2 linked regions of the Rhodopseudomonas palustris genome follow. The protein of the gene in region 1 interacts with the protein of each later gene in a pairwise test. Links are inferred from orthologs where the notes say so. Each region holds a gene or a part of one and is shown on either strand. Other genes may lie near its edges.

Region 1 (10,609 bases):
AGCGCGCTGCGATTCGGTGAAAAGCTGATTGCTTTCCGCGGCGGCGGAGACGGCGGGTCGATCCGCTTCCACCCTGCCTTACAGCGCTTCGCCCTTCAGCAGCCGCGGGATTTCGCCGGTGAGGCCGGCGGCCTGCCGGATGAAGGCGCCCTTCAGCGGCGGCAGGCGGTCGACCAGACCGAGGCCGATGTCGCGAATTCCGCGCAGCAGCGGCGAATTGTTGGAAAACAGGAAGTTGAGTCCGTTGGTGGCGACGCCCATCGCCACGGTGTCGAACCGCCGCCAGCGCTGATAGCGCTCCAGCACGTCGACTTGCCCCGGATCGATCCCCAGCCGGGCCGCATCCACCACCACCTCGGCCAGAGCCGCGACGTCGCGCAGGCCCATATTGAGGCCCTGTCCGGCGATCGGATGAATGACGTGCGCGGCGTCGCCGATCAGCGCGAGCCGCGGTGCGATGAACGACTGCGCGACGAAATAGCCGAGCGGAAACGACTTCGGCTTGTCGAGCGGCTTGACGTCGCCGAGCCGCAGCCCGAACCGCTTCTCCAGTTCGCGTTGGAATTCCTTCTCGGACAGCGCGACGATCCGCTCGGCATCGCGGCGGCTCTCGCTCCACACCAGCGACGAGCGCCGGCCGGTGAGCGGCAGGATCGCGAACGGACCGGCAGGCAGGAAGTGTTCTTCGGCGCAGCCATTGTGGTCGCGCTCGTGCTCGACCGTGACGACGATGCCCGACTGGTCGTAATCCCAGCCATAGGTGGCGATGCCGGCGCGCTGGCGCAGCTTCGACTTGGCGCCGTCGGCGGCGACCAGCAGGCTGGCATCGATCACGCTGCCGTCGCCGAGCGTGACGCCGATCGCTTCGGTGCGCGCGTCGTAGGAGGTGACCGGGGTGGCGCGCAGCTCGACGCCTTCGGCCTCGGCGCGTTTGGCCAGCGCCTCGACCAGATATCTGTTTTCGACCATGTGGGCGAACGGCTCGCCGGGCTGCACTTCGCCCGCGAAGGTCAGGAATACCGGCCGCGTCGCGTCTTCAAGATGGCTGTCGGTGACGATCATGTCGATGATCGGCTGCGCGGTCGGCGCCACCTCGTCCCAGACCCCGAGCGCCTCGAACAACCGCCGGCACGCCGCGACGATCGCGGTGGCGCGCGGGTCGCGGCTCGGTCGCAGCGCGAGCGCCGGATCGGCGACGATCACCGGCACCTCGGGGCCGAGCCCCTGGCGCAACGCCAGCGCCAGCGCCAAACCGGCGAACGCCCCGCCCCCAATCACAATGCTTCGCGGTGCCGTCATATTTCTCACTCTCGCGCCATGATCCTTGCGCCCGGATCGGAGCTGGGCGAAACAGGTTTCAAGGACCAACCCGCTGTTGCCGGGGCGGTTTCTAACAGACAACGCCGGCGGTGGGAAATCACCTGCATGGCCGCGCGGCATTCCGCCCTGGTCGCTGCTGCGATGGGCCAACTTGTTGTTTCGACGCTTTGTTGCGCGTTGTCCCGCCCCGCCTGAACCGCCGTGAAGGAGCTCGACCGGTGTCCAAGAGCCTGATCGATCTGATCTCGATTCTCGATCTCGAACCGCTCGAGGTGAATCTGTTCCGCGGCACCAGCCCGAAGACGAGCTGGCAGCGGGTGTTCGGCGGCCAGGTGATCGGCCAGGCCATGGTCGCCGGCTGCCGCACGGTCGAGAACCGGCTGCCGCATTCGCTGCATTGCTACTTCATCCTGCCGGGCGACCCGCAGGTGCCCATCATCTACCAGGTCGAGCGACTGCGCGATGGCCGCAGCTACACCACCCGCCGGGTCACGGCGATCCAGCACGGCAACGCGATCTTCTCGCTGATGATGTCGTTCCACGACGACGAGCCGACCAACTTCGACCACCAGGACAAGATGCCCGACGTGCCGCCGCCCGAAGCGCTGTCGGCGGAGGAGATCGTCAAGCAACCGTTCTTCAAGGACATGCCCGACTTCATTAAGCGCTACTATGAGAGCGACCGGCCGATCGAACTGCGTCCGGTGGAGCTGAAGCGCTATTTCGGCCAGAAGATCGACGACGGCCGCATCCATGTCTGGATCAAGACAGCCGCCAAGCTGCCCGACGATCCGGCGCTGCACATGTGCGCGCTGGCCTATGCGTCGGATTTCTCGCTGCTCGACGCGGTGATGGCGCGCTACGGCCGCACTTTGTTCGACAAGCGGATGATGCCGGCCAGCCTCGACCATGCGATGTGGTTTCACCGCCCGTTCCGCGCCGACGAATGGCTGCTGTACGCGCAGGACTCGCCGTCGGCACAGGGCGGCCGCGGCCTGACCCGCGGCCAGATCTTCAAGACCGACGGCACCCTGGTGGCCTCCGTCGCCCAAGAGGGCTCGGTGCGCGAACGCCGCGACACTCCGAAGGGCTGAGAGCGCCGCTCCGGCGCTGGGGCCCGCCCCCTTGGAGAGTGAGCCATCGAACGAGCTCGGGCCGTCAGCCTTCTCGCTGAGCAGTCAATCAGCTTATTTTCTGCGCGCCTTGCCGCTAAACCCGGCATATACACGGGACCGGAGCACCGCCGCAGCGGTGTCAAAAGGCTTTGCGCGAATGAGGGGCTAACGCATGAAACTGGTCGTCGCCATCATCAAACCTTTCAAGCTGGACGAGGTCCGCCAGGCGCTGACCGAGATCGGCGTTCACGGCATGACCGTCACCGAGGTCAAGGGCTACGGCCGCCAGCGCGGCCATACCGAGATCTATCGTGGCGCCGAGTACATCGTGAATTTCCTGCCCAAGCTGCGGATCGAGATTGCGGTCGATTCCGCGCTCGCCGACAAGGCGGTCGAAGTGATCACCCGCGGCGCCCGCACCGGCCAGATCGGTGACGGCAAGATCTTCGTCACGCCGATCGACCGCGCCTTGCGGATCCGCACCGGCGAGACCGACGTCGACGCGCTGTAACGGGCTTTCGACAGCCATTTCCCAACCCCGCGGAGCCGGGGGGCGCCGCGCACAGTTCCAACAGGACGGGCATCATGACCTTGTTGCTACGCCGCGCGGCGTCGGCCGCGACGGGCTACATCCTTGCAACATTCGGCCTTGCGGCAGTCGGCGTGACGCCGGCGCTGGCGCAGGGGATGGCCACGACGGCGCCGGGGATCAGCCCGGCCGACACCGCCTGGATGACGGTCGCCACCGCCTTCGTGCTGATGATGACGATCCCCGGCCTGGCGCTGTTCTACTCCGGCATGGTGCGCAAGAAGAACGTGCTGGCCACGATGGCGCAGAGCCTCGCGGCCGTGGCGCTGATCTCGATCCTGTGGGTGGCATTCGGCTACTCGCTGGCTTTCACGGGCGGTGGCAGCCTGATCGGCTCGTTCGACCGGATCTTCCTGGTCGGCATGACCATGGACAGCGTCAATCCGGCGGCCAAGACCATCCCGGAAGCGCTGTTCATGCTCTACCAGATGACTTTCGCGGTCATCACGGTGGCGCTGGTGGCCGGCTCGGTCGCCGACCGGATGCGGTTTTCCGCCTATCTGTTGTTCTCGATCGGCTGGTTCATCTTCGTCTATGTGCCGCTGGCGCATTGGATCTGGGGCGGCGGCTTTTTGGGCGCAATGGGCGTACTGGACTTCGCCGGCGGCTTGGTGGTGCACCTGTCGGCCGGCACCGGGGGCTTGGTGGCGGCGATCGTGATCGGCCGCCGCCATGGCTACGGCATGGAAAACCTGTCGCCGTTCGACCTGTCGCTGGCGGTGATCGGCACCGGCCTGTTGTGGGTCGGCTGGTTCGGCTTCAATGGCGGCTCCGCCCTGGCGGCGGATTCCCGTGCGGTGTTCGCCATCACGGCGACGCATCTGGCGGCTTGCTCGGGCGCGCTGACCTGGGGCGCAATCGAATGGATGGCACGGCGCAAGCCGTCGGTGCTGGGCATGATTTCCGGTGCCGTCGCCGGCCTCGGCACCATCACACCGGCATCGGGCTATGTCGAACCCTGGCACGGCGTGGTAATCGGCATCGTCGCCGGCCTGATCTGTTACTGGGCCTGCACTTGGCTGAAGCACCGCCTGCGCTACGACGACTCGCTCGACGTGTTCGGCGTCCACGGCATCGGCGGCCTGACCGGCACGTTCCTGGCCGGCATTTTCGCCACGGCCTCGATCGGTGGCGTCTCGGGCGCCCTCGAGGGCTCGTGGATGCAGCCACTGACCCAGCTCGCCGGTATCCTGGTCACCTTCGTGTGGTCCGCCGTGGCCACCTATGTGCTGCTGAAGGCCGTCAGCCTGTTCGTGGCGCTGCGCGTCTCCCGCGAGCACGAGATCGAAGGCCTGGACATTTCGCAGCATGGCGAGGCGCTGCAGTAAGCCGGCGCCCGACTTTAGACTAAGCGCTATGCCCTTCGGTTGGGCAATCATTGTGTCCGCAAGCTGGCATGCCTGATTTTTGATCAGGCATGCCCAGCTGTTGAGCGCGACCGAATAGCGCAGCTGGTGCCCCAGTGCCGCACCGCGAAAAAGGCGCTGATTCCGAAATGATTCCAAAGCCCCGCCCGACTGGCACGGCATTTGATTCTAAGGGGCCGGCTGTGCCCGCGTAGTGATGCTCCGCGTGGGGATTTTCAGTCGAGATCATTTCCCGGCCAGTTCGGTCGGGACCTAGCGGGGATAGGACCCATGAAAATTGTTATGGCGATCATTAAGCCATTCAAACTCGAAGAAGTCCGTGACGCCCTGACCGCCATCGGCGTTCACGGTTTGACGGTGACGGAAGTGAAGGGATACGGCCGCCAGAAAGGCCACACGGAAATCTACCGCGGCGCTGAATACGCGGTGAGCTTCCTGCCCAAGATCAAGATCGAGGTCGCGATCGCCAACGAGCAGGTCGAGAAGACCATCGAGGCGATCACCAGCGCCGCCAAGACCGGCCAGATCGGCGACGGCAAGATCTTCGTCATCGGCCTCGACCACGCGGTGCGCATCCGCACCGGCGAGGCCGACGCGGCCGCCCTCTGATCCCCTCACCTTCATTGCTTCACTCAGGAGACGACAAATGACGTTCAAACGTCCCTACGGCGCGGGACTGGCGGTCCTTGCGGCCGGCATGTTCGCCGCAACTGCGGCCTACGCCGAGCCAACGGTCAACAAGGGCGACAACGCCTGGATGCTCACCTCGACGGTGCTGGTGCTGTTGATGACCATCCCAGGCCTGGCGCTGTTCTACGGCGGTCTGGTCCGCTCCAAGAACATGCTCTCGGTGCTGGCGCAGGTGTTCTACACCGTGTGTATCGCCTGCATTATCTGGGCTCTGTACGGCTACAGCCTCGCCTTCACGGGCGGTTCGGACTTCATCGGCGGCTTCTCCAAGGCATTCCTCGCCGGCGTGACCACCGACTCCAAGGCCGCGACCTTCTCGGTCGACGCCAACATCTCGGAGCTGGTGTACGTCTGCTTCCAGATGACCTTCTGCGCGATCACTCCCGCGCTGATCGTCGGCGCCTTCGCCGAGCGCACCCGGTTCGCTGCCGTGGCGCTGTTCATCCCGCTGTGGATCACCCTGATCTACCTGCCGATGGCCCACATGGTCTGGTACTGGGCCGGTCCGGACGCGATCAACGACGCCGCCAAGGCGCTCGCTGCCGCTGCCGACGAAGCCGCCAAGACCGCCGCGCAGGCCAAGCTCGACGAAGTCAACGCCGACTCCGGCTTCCTGTTCAAGAAGGGCGCGATCGACTTCGCGGGCGGCACCGTGGTGCACATCAACGCCGGTATCGCCGGTCTGGTGGGCGCCCTGCTGGTCGGCCGTCGCACCGGCTACGGCAAGGAGTTGATGGCCCCGCACTCGCTGACCATGACCATGATCGGCGCCTCGCTGCTCTGGGTCGGCTGGTTCGGCTTCAACGCCGGTTCGAACCTCGAAGCTTCGGGCGGCGCTGCGCTCGCCATGACCAACTCCTTCGTCGCGACTGCGGCGGCGGCGCTGTCGTGGATGTTCGCCGAGTGGATCTTCAAGGGTCATCCGTCGGTGCTCGGTGCGCTGTCGGGCGCCGTTGCCGGTCTGGTCGCGGTCACCCCGGCTGCCGGCTTCTCCGGCCCGATGGGCGCGATCGTGCTCGGCCTGGTGGTCGGCGTGGTCTGCCTGTTCTTCTGCACCGTGGTGAAGAACGCGCTGAAGTATGACGACTCGCTCGACGTGTTCGGCGTCCACGCGGTCGGCGGCATCGTCGGCGCGATCGGCACCGGCATCCTGGTGAACCCGGCTCTCGGCGGCACCGGCGTGTACGACTACGTGGCCGGCAAGGTCGGCGACTACGACATGACCACCCAGCTGATCTCGCAGTGCTGGGGCGTCGGCACCACCGTGCTGCTGTCCGGCATCGGCTCGGCGATCCTCTACAAGGTCGTCGACGTGATCGTCGGTCTGCGGGCCCCGGTGGAAGTCGAACGCGAAGGCCTCGACCTCGTCGAGCACACCGAGCGCGCTTACAACATGTAAGTTCTCCCGAGGGCGCGGCGTTCTCCAGACCGCCGCGCCCAGACCTACGGTTCGGGCAACTACCCGGCAATGTCCGAACCGTCGAGGGGTCCCAGCGCAAGCTGGGGCCCCTTTCTTTATGGCTCGCGGCTCGCAAGGCTTCGCACCCGAAACCTGCTATACTGCATCCATGGACCGCCGCACCGCACTTGAGATCTTGAAAAATTCGGAGGCCCCGCTACGTGCGCGCGGTGTCCGGCGGGCTGCCCTATTTGGATCGGTGGCGCGTGGTACCAACCTTCCGGACAGCGATATCGATGTGCTGATCGAGATCGATCCGACGGCTCACATCACCGTGTTCGACTACGTGGAGCTGAAGGACTACATCGCAGGCCTGTTCGACCATCCGGTCGACGTCGTGAACCGCGACCAGCTCAAGCCGTCCGTTGCGCCGAGCGCGGCGGTGGATGCGATCTACTTTATCTGAAAGCGCAAATGGCCTTTCTTCATTACTCCGCAGAGCCGTGCTTTAGAATGCGCGCGGTGGATTCGGACGGATATTTTGAGGAATTTGGGAGAAAACCTCGAGGCCTCTGGTTCTCCGTGAATGACGCTTGGGAGAACTACGTTCTCGCCAGAAGCGAATGGTCCAGAGAGACGCTGAGGTTTCGGACGGAGGTAGTATTCGCCAGCTCCGCTCGCATCTATCAGCTCAGGGGGCCTGAACAGTTGGTGTCTCTCACAGAAGAATATCTTACTGTGAGGATATGCACGCAGACCCAGGAGTCGGTTCCAGAGAGACCTCCTTTGAAATTCGATTGGCCTCGCTTTTCTCGCGACTACGACGCGATCATCAATCTGATGGGGGGTATCGAACAAGAAGTGCCGGCAGGGTGGAGCACTAACTGGTCCGTGCCGTCCGGTTGCACCTGGAATCCCGAGGTTGTGACGCTCCGGCCAATTAATTACAGCCATCATGAACAGAGCTGACGGATGTGCTGACTTGAGATCTGTGGGTCCCAGAGGACAGCTCGGGAATAGACTGAGAAGCCCGCCCCCAACCGTCGATGGTTAATCGCGTCTTAACCTCGCCGTATCTATGGTGGCTGATCTGTTTCCGCTCGATCCACCAAGGCGATCGGGTGCGGTGAAAACTGGCGTATTTTGAATGGCTTTGTCCGCTTCCACCACACCGGCGCGTGCGGCCGGCAGCGTCGACGCTACCGGGCAGAGCGAGCGCTCGCCGTTCGCGCGGCTGACCGAACTGCTGGCGCCGTATCAGCCGGGCCAAAGCCTGATCAATCTGTCGGTCGGGGAACCGCAGCATCCGGTGCCGGATTTCGTCGGCGCCGTGCTGGCGCGGCATACCGCCGAGTTCGGCCGCTATCCGCTCGCCAAAGGCATCGAGCCGTTCCGCAAAGCTGCATCCGCCTGGCTGACCAAGCGCTTTGCGCTCGATCGCGCGCCCGATCCCGAGACGGAAGTGCTGGTGCTGAACGGCAGCCGCGAAGGGCTGTTTCTCGCCGCGATCGCGGCTACGCGCTACGTACCGAAGCGCGACGGCACGCCGGCGATCCTGATGCCCAACCCGTTCTATCCGGCCTATGCGGCGGGCGCCCGCGCCGCCGGCTGCGAGGCGGTGTTCCTCCCGACCACGCTTGCCAACGGCTTCCTGCCGGATCTCGATCGGCTCGACGAGGCAACGCTGAAACGCACGGTGGCGATCTATCTGGCTTCGCCGGCGAACCCGCAAGGCTCGGTCGCCTCGCGCGATTACTTCGTTCGGCTGAAGCAGCTCGCCGATCGCTATGGCTTCATGATCCTCAGCGACGAGTGCTACTCGGAGATCTACACCCAGGTCGCGCCCGGCAGCGCGCTGCAGGTCGCAGGTCGGGATTTCCGCAACGTCGTCGTGTTCCAATCGCTGTCGAAGCGATCCAACTTGGCCGGCATGCGGGTCGGCTTCGTCGCCGGCGATAAGGACTTCCTCAAAGCCTATCACGAGCTGCGCAACGTCGCGGGGCCGCAGGTGCCGATCCCGCTGCAGCATGTCGCAGTCGCCGCATATGCAGATGAAGCGCATGTCGAGGAGAACCGGCGGCTGTATGCGCTGAAGTTCGATCTCGCCGATCAGATCCTTGGGGCCCGTTACGGTTATCAGCGGCCCGCCGGCGGCTTCTGCCTGTGGCTCGACGTCTCCGCTCATGGCGGCGACGAGGCCGCGGCGGTGAGCCTGTTCAGGGACAGCGGCGTCCGCGTGGTGCCAGGCAGCTATCTGGCCCGGCAGCAGAACGACGGCAGCAATCCCGGCGCCGGCTATATCCGCGTCGCGATGGTGCAGGACAGCGAAACCACCGCAGAGGCGCTGCATCGCCTGGTGCGGATTCTCGGATGATGCGCAGGGCCCCATGAGCATGCCGGCGATCGAACGAGCCTTTCCCCTGGTCGGACACCTGCCGCCTTCGGTGCGCGAGGTGCTGACGCGGCGGCTGCGCGAGCTCGCTGGCTTCGGCCTGATCGCGATCGCGGCGGTGGCGGCGGCTGCGCTCGCGACCTGGTCGGTGCAGGATCCCAGCCTCAGCCACGCCACCTCGCGGCGCATTCACAACCTGCTCGGCTACCCGGGCGCGATCGGCGCCGATCTGGCGATGCAGATCCTCGGCCTCGGTGCGATCGGGCTGTTGATGCCGGTCGCGGTGTGGGGCTGGCGGATGCTCAATCACCGCCCCTTCGACCGCACCGCGCTGCGGATGGGCGCCTGGTTCCTGTGCACGATCTTCGCGGCCGGCTTTGCCTCGTCGTTTCCGCATGACACCGCCTGGCCGCTGCCGACCGGGCTCGGCGGCGTGGTCGGCGACGCGCTGGTGCGGGCGCCGTCGCTGGTGTTCGGCCCCGGCCTGATCTTCCGCGTCATCCTCAGCTTCATCCTCGGCGCCGCGGTGCTGGCGACATTCCTGATCGCAGGCGGTTTCGGATCGCGCGAGCGGGAACCCGACGAGGTGGCGTCCGATGAGGATCTGCCGCTCGAAGAGGAAGAAGAATCCGACCGCGGCTCGGTGTCGCTCGGCTGGCTGGTGCACGCGATGCTGAGTGCAAAGGCCCGGCTGTGGCGGCTGGCGAAGCTGTCCTATCAGGGCCTCGTCAGCAGTGCACCCGCGGCCGGCAAGCAGGGTTTCGAACGGCAGGAGCCGCGGCTCGGCGGCCGCGCCGCGCCGCCGATCGCACCAGAGGTCGATCACCACGACGACTACGAACCCGAGCCGGTGGAAGAGATCGAAGACGAGGACGACGACGAGGAGGAAGCCCCTCCGGTTGCCCGCGCGCCGCGCAAGAAGGCAGCGCCCAAGCCGGTGGCCAAGAAGGCACGGTTCGACCTGCCCTCGGTCAACGTTCTATCCGCACCGAAGGCGTCGGACCGGCAGCCGCTCAGCAAGTCTGAGCTCGAAGCCAATTCGCGCGCGCTGGAAGGCGTGCTGCAGGACTTCGGCGTGCGCGGCGAGATCATCAAGGCGAGCCCTGGCCCGGTGGTCACGCTGTACGAACTGGAGCCGGCGCCCGGCATCAAATCGTCGCGCGTGATCGGCCTCTCCGACGACATCGCCCGCTCGATGAGCGCGCTGTCGGCGCGCGTCGCCGTGGTGCCCGGCCGCAACGCGATCGGCATCGAGCTGCCCAACGCGCATCGCGAGAAGGTGTATTTGCGCGAACTGCTCAGCGTGAAGGACACCAACGAGACCGTGCACAAGCTGCCGCTGTGCCTCGGCAAGAACATCGGCGGTGAATCGATCATCGTCGACCTCGCCCGCATGCCGCATCTGTTGATCGCAGGTACCACCGGCTCGGGTAAGTCGGTCGCGATCAACACCATGATCCTCAGCCTGGTGTACCGGCTGCGGCCGGATCAGTGCCGCCTGATCATGGTCGATCCGAAGATGCTCGAACTTTCCGTCTATGACGGCATCCCGCATCTGCTGACGCCGGTCGTCACCGATCCGAAGAAGGCGGTGGTGGCGCTGAAGTGGGCGGTGCGCGAGATGGAAGAGCGCTACAAGCGCATGGCCAAGCTCGGCGTCCGCAACATCGACGGCTACAACACCCGTCTCGGCGAAGCCAAAGCCAAGGGCGAAGAGCTGACCCGAACGGTGCATAC
Region 2 (10,646 bases), 2.5 Mb from region 1 along the record:
TCGCGGACGATCGGCGCCCCCGTCAATGCTGCGGGGTTCCAATCAGGCCCGCCTCAAGCTGGCGAGTCCTCGCCGCTTTCGAACAGCTGGATCGGCGCCCCCGGCATGATCGTCGAGATCGCGTGTTTGTAGACGAGCTGCGAATGACCGTCGCGCCGCAACAAAAGGCAAAAATTATCGAACCAGGTGACAATACCCTGCAACTTCACCCCGTTGACCAAGAAGATCGTCAGGGGAGTTTTCGTCTTGCGTACGTGGTTGAGGAAAGTGTCTTGAAGGTTTTGTGCGCGGTCTGCCGCCATTTTTTATCCCGCAATTGGTTTTGTCTTTTCTTGCCGGTGCGCGTCTCTCTATCGGAGCTCCACCCCGGTTGCCGACTCCTCTGAGATCCCCCTCCAGAAGCCGACGGTCCGATTAGAGGGTAGGCATGGCTTTTAAGCAAGCAACTAAAACCCCGAGTGGATGCTCCCCGCGCCGCAAAGCTTAAGAAAACACCGCAAATCGGTGAAACTGCTCTCTTAGACGTTTGGCCAATGCGCCCGGCTTGCCGTCGCCGATCGGCTGCCCGTCGATCGCCACCACCGGCATCACGATCTGGCTGGACGCGGTGACGAATGCCTCGGCGGCACTGGCGGCCTCGGCCGGCGTGAACGGCCGCTCCTCGAACCGAACCTGCAGCGCTTCGAACGCATCCATCAGCACCGCACGGGTGACGCCGGGGAGAATGCCGGCCTCGGCCGAGCGGGTCACCACCCGGCCCTCTTTGGTGACGATCCAGGCGTTGCTGGAGGCGCCTTCGGTGACATAACCGTCGCGGTCGACGTACCACGCCTCGTAGGCACCGGCCTCGCGCGCCGCCTGCTTGGCCAGCACGTTCGGAAGCAGCGCCGTCGACTTGATATCGACCCGCGGCCAACGGTTCTCCGGCAGCGTGATCACCTTGATGCCGTGAGCGGCGTTGGCCTGCCCCTTGGCCGGATCAAGGCTGCGCGCCGTCACCACAACCGCAGGCTTCACCGGTGCGGCCGGAAAGCCGTGATCGCGCCGCGCGACGCCGCGCGTCACCTGCAGATAGACGATTCCGTAGTTCACCCGGTTGCGCCGCACCACTTCATGCATCACGACCGTCAGCGCCGCGAGCGGCATCGGCACCTTGATCCGCAATTCGCCGAGCGAGCGCTGCAGCCGCGCCAGGTGCCGCGGCATGTCGACCAGCTTGCCGCCGCGGACTTCGCAGACCTCATAGACGCCATCGGCGAACTGATAGCCGCGGTCTTCGATGTTCACGCTCGCATCGCGCATGTCGAGATAGCGGCCGTTGACATAGGCGATGCGCGACATCGATCGGATTCCAGGTCTGAGATACGGATTGAAGGAAGACTTAGCCGACGCCGAGCGCCTTGAGCTTGCGATGCAGCGCCGAGCGCTCCATCCCGACGAATTCGGCGGTGCGCGAGATGTTGCCGGAGAACCGGCTGATCTGAGCGATCAGATAATCGCGCTCGAACGCCTCGCGGGCCTCGCGCAGCGGCAGGCCCATAATGTGCTCGCCGTTGTTGCCGGTCGGCATCGTCGGCACCATCGAACCGACATCCTGCGGCAGCATGTCGGCGGTGATCACCGCATCCGGACCGCCGCCGGCCAGAATCATCAGCCGCTCGACGTTGTTGCGGAGCTGGCGGACGTTGCCGGGCCATACATGCGATTGCAGCACCGCCATGGCGTCCTGGCCGATCTGCCGGCGCGGCAGGCCGGTCGCCGCCGAGATCTGCTCCATGAAGTACTCGATCAGTTCCGGAATATCGTCGCGGCGCTCGGACAGCGGCGGCACGCGGATCGGCACCACTGACAGCCGGTGATACAGATCTTCGCGGAAACGGCCGGCGGTGATCTCCTCTTCGAGGTTGCGCGCGGTCGACGAGATGATGCGGACGTCGACATTGACCTTGGTGGTGCCACCGCAGCGCTGGAAGGTCTGTTCGACCAAGACGCGCAGAATCTTGTTCTGGGTCTCGCGCGGCATGTCGGCGATTTCATCGATGAACAGCGTGCCACCGTGCGCCTCTTCGAGCGCGCCGGCTTTGCGCGAATGCTCGCCGTTGGCTTCGACGCCGAACAGTTCGATCTCCATTTTCTCCGGAGTGATCGCAGCAGCGTTGATCACCACGAACGGCCCGTCGGCACGGGAAGAGGAGTTGTGCAGCGTCCGCGCCGCGAGCTCCTTGCCGGCGCCGGACGGGCCGACGATGAGGATGCGACTGTTGGCCTTGGCGGCGCGCTCGATGGTCTGGCGCAACTGATTGATGCAGGCCGAGCGGCCGACCAGCGTCGAGGCCGACGGCGCCAGTTGCTTCAGCTCGCGGACTTCACGCTTCAGCCGCGAGGTTTCGAGGGCACGCGTCGCCACCAGAATCAGCCGGTCGGATTTGAACGGCTTTTCGATAAAGTCGTAGGCGCCGCGCTTGATCGCCGCGACCGCGGTTTCGATGTTGCCGTGGCCCGAGATCATCACCACCGGAACGTCGGTGTGATCCTTCTTGATCTGCTCCAGCAATTGCAGACCGTCGAGCTTGCTGCCCTGCAGCCAGATGTCGAGGAAGATCAGGTTCGGCCGCCGGTTGGCGATTTCGGCCAGCGCCGAATCGCTGTCGCGCGCGGTGCGGGTGGAAAAGCCTTCGTCCTCGAGAATACCGGCAACGAGATCACGGATGTCCGCTTCATCGTCGACGATCAGAATGTCATTCGCCATGGTCGCGCCTGTCGCTTTAGCTGCCGCTGGCAGCCGCTATCCTTGGTTCGTTCTCGGCCTGCTGTTTTGGTTCACCCGATCCGGGAGGTGACGCCGGCTGACCGGACATCGCGAATCGGAGGCGCATCCATGCACCGCGCTGGCCTGGACGAACGTGGGATGCGTCGTTGAGTTCAATGCCGCCGCCGTGGTCGACCAGCACGCGTCCGACGATCGCAAGACCGAGGCCGGTGCCCTTCTCACGGGTGGTGACGTAGGGTTCGAGCAGCCGCGAACGGCTTTCTTTGGGCAGACCGATGCCGTTGTCGATCACGTCGATGACGACGTCGTCGCCCTCGCGTGCAGCGACCACTTCGATCTTGCCCTTGCCGAGTTCTTCTTCCGGCACGGCCTCAATCGCCTCGGTGGCATTCTTGATGATGTTGGTCAGTGCCTGCGAGATCAGGCGACGGTCGAAACGCGCATGCAGCGGCTCGTCCTTGATCTCGGCTTCGATGTCGACATCGGGATGACCAACGCGCATCAGGAAAACCACCTGCCGCACGGTGTCGCCGACGTCCTCGCCTTCGATCACCGGCTTCGGCATCCGCGCAAACCGCGAGAACTCGTCGACCATGCGCCGGATGTCATCGACCTGGCGGACGATGGTGTCGGTGCACTGTTCGAAGATGTTCTTGTCCTCGACGATCACCTTGCCGAATTTGCGCTTGATCCGCTCGGCCGAGAGCTGGATCGGCGTCAGCGGATTCTTGATCTCGTGCGCAATCCGGCGCGCCACATCGCCCCACGCCGAGGTGCGCTGCGCCGAGACGAGTTCGGTGATGTCGTCGAGCGTAATGATGTAGCTGTCGCTGGTGTGGCCGGTCTGTTCGGCAGTGACGCGAACGTTGAGGATGCGCTCGCGGCCGTCGCGGACAATGGTGATCTGGCCCTGCACCAGACGCTGCGATCCCTCGCGTGCAGTCCCCATGATCTCGTCGAGCTCGGGGATCACCTCGGACAGCGGATGGCCGAGCGCCTCGGCTTCGGCGTGGCCGATCAGCTTCTCGGCCGAACGGTTGAGAATGCCGATGCTGAGCGAACCGTCGACGCCGATGATGCCGGCGCTGGCCGACGACAGCACCGCCTCGATGAAGCGGCGGCGGCTGTCGATCAGTTCGCTGGCGCTGACCAGCTCGTCGCGCTGGGTGCGCAGCTCCTGAGTCATCTTGTTGAAGGTCATGCCGAGCTGCGACAGGTCGCCCTCGGATTTCGACACCGGCACCTGGACGTGCAGATCGCCGGTCGAGACCAGATGCGCCGCCCCCATCAGGCGGCGGATCGGCGCCACCAGCCAGTTGGCGAAGTTCAGGCCGATCAGCACCGCCGACATCAGCACCGTGAGTGCGATCACGGTGAACATCAGCGCGAACGCGACCTGGACGCCGAGCCGGCGCGCTTCGAGTTCGGAATATTCGGCGACGCTGGCCTGGGTCTGGCGCAGTTGTGCAACAACATGCGGATCGAGGAAGCGCGCGACGTACAGGAAGGTGTCTTCGAAGCCCTTCAGCCGGATCACCGCGGCGACGTAATTGGCCTCAATGAACACCGCGATCTGCGGTTCGGTGTCGTCGACGTTCTTCAGAAACTCCGGCGCCGGGACGTCGAAGTCGCGGCGGATGCCGTTCTGCGCCGCCTCCAGGATGTTGCGGTCTTTATCGATCAGCATCGCGCCAGGCAGATTGCGGGTCGCGGCGTCGTTGGTGAGAAATTCGCGGAAGGACTTGCGGTCGAGGTCGAACAGCGCGCGGGCATGCGAGATGTCGTTGGCCATGCCGAGGATGTCGCCGCGGATCAGCTGGCCGTGCTCGTGCAGATAGGCGTTGGCGACGATCAGCGAGTTCTGGATCACCGCACGGGTCGGGCCCGAGAACAGCCGATCAAGGCCGCGGTCGAGCGTGACGTTGGCGACGATCGACACCAGCACCGCCGGCAGCACCGCGATCACCGAGAACAGGCTGACGATCTGGATGTGCAGCCGCGACGCCGCCCGTCCGCGCCGGCGGGCCTGGACCACCTTCCAGACCTCTCGGGCGATGATGGCGAGCAGCAGCAGGATGGTGACGGCATTGATCAGCAGGAAGCTGACCACGACTTCCCGGGTCGGGGCGATCGGGGTCAGGCCGGTCAGGACGATGAAGGTCAGGAACGCCGAGAACAGCGCAACGCCGACTGCCATCGGGGCCAGCAGCTTGCGCCAGGTGCGCAGCCGCGGCTCGGCAGTCGAGGGGTCGTCAACGGGTTGGGCCGACGTCTCTGCGCTGGTCATTCCGGCAATAATCAATGAATGCGTTCAGCCCGCGCCGCTGGCGGACCGTGTGATGCATTCCTACAACAATGTTGCTCAATTGCGACAATATCGCGGCGCATCGCCCGAGCCACCTCGGGCGAGTACGCGGTCCACAGCCGAAAAACTTGCCTCGGCGTCTCAGCCGCCGGTGCGGTAAACCTGAATGTCGAGGTCGCGGATCTTCTTCCGCAAAGTGTTGCGGTTGAGCCCGAGCAAGTCGGCGGCCCGGATCTGGTTGCCGCGAGTCGCCGCCAGCGCTGCGGTGAGCAATGGCACCTCAATCTCGCGCAACACCCGATGGTAGAGGCCGGGCGGCGGCACGCCGTTCGGGAAGCCCGAGAAGTGCGACGACAGATACATCTCGACTGCGCCGCCGAGATTGTCGACGGTGTGCGGCGCACTGCCGCCGGCCACCACCGGCGGCGGCGCCAGCTCGCCATCGATCACCGAGGCGGTGATCACCTCCTGCGGATACAACGCTGCCAGGCGGCGGGCGAGATTTTCCAGCTCGCGGACGTTGCCCGGCCAGCGATGCTGCTTCATCCGCTCCAATGCGGCGGCATCGAGCTTCTTGGCCGGCAGACCGTCCTTCTCGGCCAGCGCAAAGAAGTGCCGAACTAGGTCCGGAAGGTCCTCGATGTGCTCGCGCAGCGGCGGCAGCCGCAGCGGCACCACGTTGAGGCGGAAGAACAGGTCTTCGCGGAACAGGCCCTGCTGGATCAGGACGCGCAGATCCTTGTTGGAGGCCGCGACGATCCGGACATCGGTCTTGATCGGGGTGCGGCCGCCGACGGTGGTATATTCACCCTGCTGCAGCACCCGCAGCAGACGGGTCTGCGCCTCCATCGGCATGTCGCCGATTTCGTCGAGAAACAGCGTGCCGCCCTCGGCCTGTTCGAACCGGCCCGAGGCTCGCGTGTTGGCGCCGGTGAAGGCGCCGCGCTCATGGCCGAACAATTCGGACTCGATCAGGTCGCGCGGGATCGCCGCCATGTTGACGGCGACGAACGGACCGTTGCGGCGCTTGCCGTAGTCGTGCAGCGCCCGCGACACCAGTTCCTTGCCGGTACCGGACTCGCCGGTGATCATCACCGTGAGGTCGGTCTGCATCAGCCGCGCCAGCACCCGATAGATTTCCTGCATTGCCGGCGAACGGCCGACCAGCGGAATCGAATCGAACTCGCCTTCGTCGTTGGCGCTGGAGATGCGCTCCTTCGGCTCGGCCAGCGCGCGGCCGACGATCGCGATCAGCTCTTTCAGGTCGAACGGCTTCGGCAGATATTCATAGGCGCCCTTCTCCGAGGCGCGGATTGCCGTCATGAAGGTGTTCTGCGCGCTCATCACGATGACCGGCAGGTTCGGGCGCAGCTTCTTGATCCGCGGCAGCAGATCGAACGCGTTCTCATCCGGCATCACCACGTCGGTGATCACCAGATCGCCCTCGCCCTGGCTCACCCAACGCCACAGCGTCGCCGCGTTGCCGGTCAACCGCACTTCGTAGCCGGCGCGCGACAGCGCTTGGTTGAGCACCGTGCGGATGGCGGTGTCGTCGTCCGCGACGAGAATACTACCTGCAGGCATTGGGAGTCCTCATCTTGCAGTCTGTGAGGCATCGGACGACGCCGGCGCGTCCTCGCCGTTCGGGGATTGAAGGGCCTTGGCGGTGTTGAACATTGGCATCAGCACCCGGAAGGTGGTTTTGCGCGGCTGCGATTCACACTCGATGATGCCGCCGTGATCGCCGACAATCTTCGCCACCAATGCAAGACCGAGGCCGGAGCCGGACGGCTTGGTGGTAACGAACGGATCGAACAGGTTCGGCAGCAGATCTTCGGGAACGCCGGGACCATTGTCCCGCACGCAGAATTCGAGCGGCAGCGACACCCGCGTCTTTTTGCCCGGCACCGACAGGCGGACACCAGGGCGGAACGCAGTGGTGAGTTGGATCTCACCATCGGAGCCGAGATCGACCACGGCTTCGGCCGCGTTCTTCACCAAGTTCAGGAACACCTGAATCAGTTGATCCTGATTGGCGAGCACCGGCGGCAGCGACGGGTCGTAGTCCTCGATGAACTTAATGTTGCGGGCAAAGCCCGACTGCGCCAGCCGCTTTACGTGATCGAGCACCGAGTGGATGTTCACCGGACCGCGCGCCACTGGGCGGTCGTCGCCGAACACTTCCATGCGGTCGACCAGCGTGACGATGCGGTCGGCTTCGTCGCAGATCAGGCGGGTCAGCATCCGGTCTTCGGCGGAGGCCTGCTGCTCCAGCAGTTGCGCCGCGCCGCGGATGCCGGACAGCGGATTCTTGATCTCGTGCGCCAGCATGGCGGCGAGCGCGATCACCGAGCGCGCCGCGCTGCGATGCGTGAGCTGGCGGTCCATCTTGTCGGCGATGGTGCGCTCCTGCAGCATCACCACAATATGGCCGGGCCGTTCGTTGAGCGGCGCGACGTGCAGATCGACCTGGCGGTCGGCGCCGATCCGCGGCGTCCCGAGATCGACCTTGTATTCATTGACCGGCGAATGCCCGATGCGCACCTGCTCGATCAGCGCCAGCAGCGGGCTGCCGAACGGCACCAGATCGGTCAGCGACTGCCGTCGCAGCAATTGCGTCGAAATCTCAAAGAACGACTCCGCCGCCATGTTGGCGTCCACGATCTTGCCGTCGGGACCGACCAGCAGAACAGGATTCGGCAACGCGTTGAGGATCGCATCGCTGTCGGTCGGCTGAGCCCGGCGCGGTTCGACAATGGCGTTCATGCGGCGGCCCTCCAGGCGAATTCTTCGTAGGCATCGGCGAGCGCACGGTGCACGCGGGCCGGATTCTCTTCGGTCAGAATGACGGCGCGCCAGCTCTTCAGAACGTCCGGCGAGGCGCCGGCGGTTGAGGCGGCGACCTCGAGCGACCAGCCGAGATGCTTGCGGGCATGACGCAGCCCGATCTTGACGCCGTACAGCGCCAGGATGTCGTCATAGAGCGTGCGCAAGTAGTCGCGCTGCATGGTCAGCGACGGCTCGGCCTCGGCTTTTCCCGTGGTGAGCTGGCGGCCGACCCGCCCCGGCAACCACGGCCGCCCCTGCGCGCCGCGACCGATCATCACTGCATCGGCACCGGAGCGCTTCAGCGCTTCGACCGCGCTGGCGTGGCAGGTGATATCACCATTGACCACCAGCGGAATCGAGATCGCATCCCTGACGGCGCGCACCGCATCCCAATCGGCTTCTCCCTTGTAGAACTGCTGCCGGGTGCGGCCGTGAACGGTGACAAGCTGAACACCGGCGTCCTGCGCACGACGCGCCAGCTCCGGCGCGTTGCGCGAACGATCGTCCCAGCCGAGCCGCATCTTCAGCGTCACCGGCACCCGCACCGCGCCGATCGTTGCTTCGATCAGCGTCAGCGCGTGATCGAGGTCGCGCATCAGCGCCGAACCGGACAGACCGCCGGTGACGTGCCGCGCCGGGCAGCCCATGTTGATGTCGATGATGTCGGCGCCGCCGGCTTCCGCGATCCGCGCGCCCTCCGCCATCCAGCGCGCCTCGCAGCCGGCAAGCTGGACGACGTGCGGCCCTTGGCCGACCTTGTCGCAGCGACGGACCGACATCCGCCGGCCGGCCACCAGATCTTCGCTGGCAGTCATCTCCGACACCACCAGACCGGCCCCCAGCTCCGCGACTTGCCGGCGGAACGGCGCATCGGTAATGCCTGTCATCGGCGCCAAGAACACCGGATCAGGCACCGCAATATTGCCAATCCTCAAAGGCGGCGAACCTGTTACAGTCGGGCGCGTCACTCGTTGCTCATTCTGTAGCCAGCGCAGTTGCAGGCTCGGCCTCGCTCAATGTTTGAGCATTGTAGATCATTGCCTACAGTTTAGCCAATCATATCTGACATGCAAGTGCGTTGCAGCAATTGTCCCCGGACGCCGGCGGATGCGGCGATGGAATCATGCTGCTTTCCTAGCCCGGCATGGTAAGGGCTGTGCACCGGCGCGACCAGCGCAGGCCATCCCAATTCCGTATCAATTGATCCGATGACGAACTCGCCCCGTACTGCTGCCATCATCGTCGCCGCCGGGCGCGGCCTGCGCGCCGGCGCGGGCGGCCCCAAGCAATACCGCACCCTCGCCGGCAGGCCGGTGATCGCGCGAGCGATGGAGCCCTTCTGCACCCATCCGGGCGTGATGGCGGTGCAGCCGGTGACGAATCCCGACGACACCGAGATGTTCAACGCGGCAGTCGCCGGCCTGAATTTCCGCCCGGCGGTGGGCGGCGGCGCAACCCGGCAGGCGTCCGTGCGCGCCGGCCTGGAGGCGCTGGCCAAGCTGAAGCCGGACATCGTGCTGATCCACGACGCGGCGCGTTGCTTCGTCACCCCGGAGCTGATCTCGCGCGCGATCACCGCGGCCGGCGCGACCGGCGCTGCGCTGCCGGTCGTCCCCGTGACCGACACGATCAAGCAGGTCGACAGCAGTGGCGCGGTCGACGCGACGCCGGACCGCGCTAGCTTGCGGATCGCCCAGACCCCACAGGCGTTCCGTTTCGATGTGATCCTCGACGCCCACCGCCGCGCGGCCTCTGGCGGCCGGGACGATTTCACCGACGACGCCGCGATCGCCGAATGGGCGGGATTGACGGTGTCGACCTTCGAGGGCGATGCTAACAACATGAAGATGACCACCCCGGAAGATTTCGCGCGCGAGGAAAGCCGGCTGATGGCCGCGCTCGGCGACATCCGCACCGGCACCGGCTACGACGTGCATGCGTTCGGAGAAGGCGACCACGTCTGGCTGTGTGGCTTGAAGGTGCCGCACACCCGCGGATTCCTGGCGCATTCGGACGGCGATGTCGGCCTGCACGCGCTGGTCGACGCGATCCTCGGCGCGCTGGCGGACGGCGACATCGGCTCTCACTTCCCGCCGACCGATCCGCAGTGGAAGGGCGCGGCCTCCGACAAGTTCCTCAAATACGCGATCGACCGCGTCACTGCGCGCGGCGGCCGCGTCGCCAATCTCGAAGTGACGATGATCTGTGAGCGACCGAAGATCGGACCGCTGCGCGACGCGATGCGTCAGCGCATCGCCGAGATCACCGGCGTGCCGGTGTCGCGCGTCGCGGTGAAGGCCACCACCAGCGAGAAGCTCGGCTTCACCGGCCGTGAGGAAGGCATCGCGGCGACCGCATCCGCCACCATCCGGCTGCCCTGGGGCGCCGACGGACTGGCCGGCTGACGATGAGCAGCAACGACGCCCGCACCCTCGCCCGCTCGTTGCTCGACCTCTGCCGTTCGCGCAAGCTGATGATCGCGACCGCCGAGTCCTGCACCGGCGGCTTGGTCGCCGGCGCGCTGACCGACATTCCCGGCTCGTCGGACGTCATCGACCGTGGCTTCGTGACCTATTCCAACGCCGCCAAGCATGATCTGCTCGGCGTCGAGAACGCCACGCTCACCACATTTGGCGCCGTCAGCAAGGAGACCGCGATCGCCATGGCGGTCGGGGCGCTGGAGAATGCCGACGTCGATCTGGCGGTGTCGATCACCGGCATAGCCGGACCCGGCGGCGCCAC

What was found.
Region 2: the proteins of HZF03_RS01405 (region 1) and HZF03_RS12605 interact in binary tests that used the Escherichia coli proteins (3 or more experiments, as listed by UniProt). The link is inferred for Rhodopseudomonas palustris from one-to-one orthologs.

The regions. Positions count from the first base shown.
Region 1 is NZ_CP058907.1:293,908-304,516, forward strand. Bases 3,369-6,330 are described here. They hold HZF03_RS01405 (P-II family nitrogen regulator), read left to right. Parts: upstream 3,369-4,661; coding sequence 4,662-5,000; downstream 5,001-6,330. Other genes in these bases: HZF03_RS01400 (ammonium transporter), read left to right, coding at 3,369-4,352; HZF03_RS01410 (ammonium transporter), read left to right, coding at 5,038-6,330. In the rest of the region: HZF03_RS01385 (ubiquinone biosynthesis hydroxylase), read right to left, coding at 79-1,440; tesB (acyl-CoA thioesterase II), read left to right, coding at 1,539-2,414; HZF03_RS01395 (P-II family nitrogen regulator), read left to right, coding at 2,608-2,946; more of HZF03_RS01400, read left to right, coding at 3,021-3,368; more of HZF03_RS01410, read left to right, coding at 6,331-6,480; HZF03_RS01415 (nucleotidyltransferase family protein), read left to right, coding at 6,599-6,946; HZF03_RS01420 (aminotransferase class I/II-fold pyridoxal phosphate-dependent enzyme), read left to right, coding at 7,628-8,854; HZF03_RS01425 (DNA translocase FtsK), read left to right, coding at 8,868-10,609. UniProt on the Escherichia coli protein: Involved in the regulation of nitrogen metabolism. Regulates the activity of its targets by protein-protein interaction in response to the nitrogen status of the cell.
Region 2 is NZ_CP058907.1:2,756,181-2,766,826, reverse strand. The notes cover bases 5,756-8,754. They hold HZF03_RS12605 (two-component system sensor histidine kinase NtrB), read right to left. Parts: upstream 7,842-8,754; coding sequence 6,669-7,841; downstream 5,756-6,668. Other genes in these bases: dusB (tRNA dihydrouridine synthase DusB), read right to left, coding at 7,838-8,754; ntrC (nitrogen regulation protein NR(I)), read right to left, coding at 5,756-6,659. Also shown: GTPase HflX, read right to left, coding at 1-42; RNA chaperone Hfq, read right to left, coding at 54-302; HZF03_RS12625 (D-amino-acid transaminase), read right to left, coding at 484-1,341; nitrogen assimilation response regulator NtrX, read right to left, coding at 1,382-2,749; HZF03_RS12615 (sensor histidine kinase NtrY-like), read right to left, coding at 2,766-5,057; more of ntrC, read right to left, coding at 5,217-5,755; more of dusB, read right to left, coding at 8,755-8,839; HZF03_RS12595 (bifunctional 2-C-methyl-D-erythritol 4-phosphate cytidylyltransferase/2-C-methyl-D-erythritol 2,4-cyclodiphosphate synthase), read left to right, coding at 9,113-10,309; HZF03_RS12590 (CinA family protein), read left to right, coding at 10,312-10,646.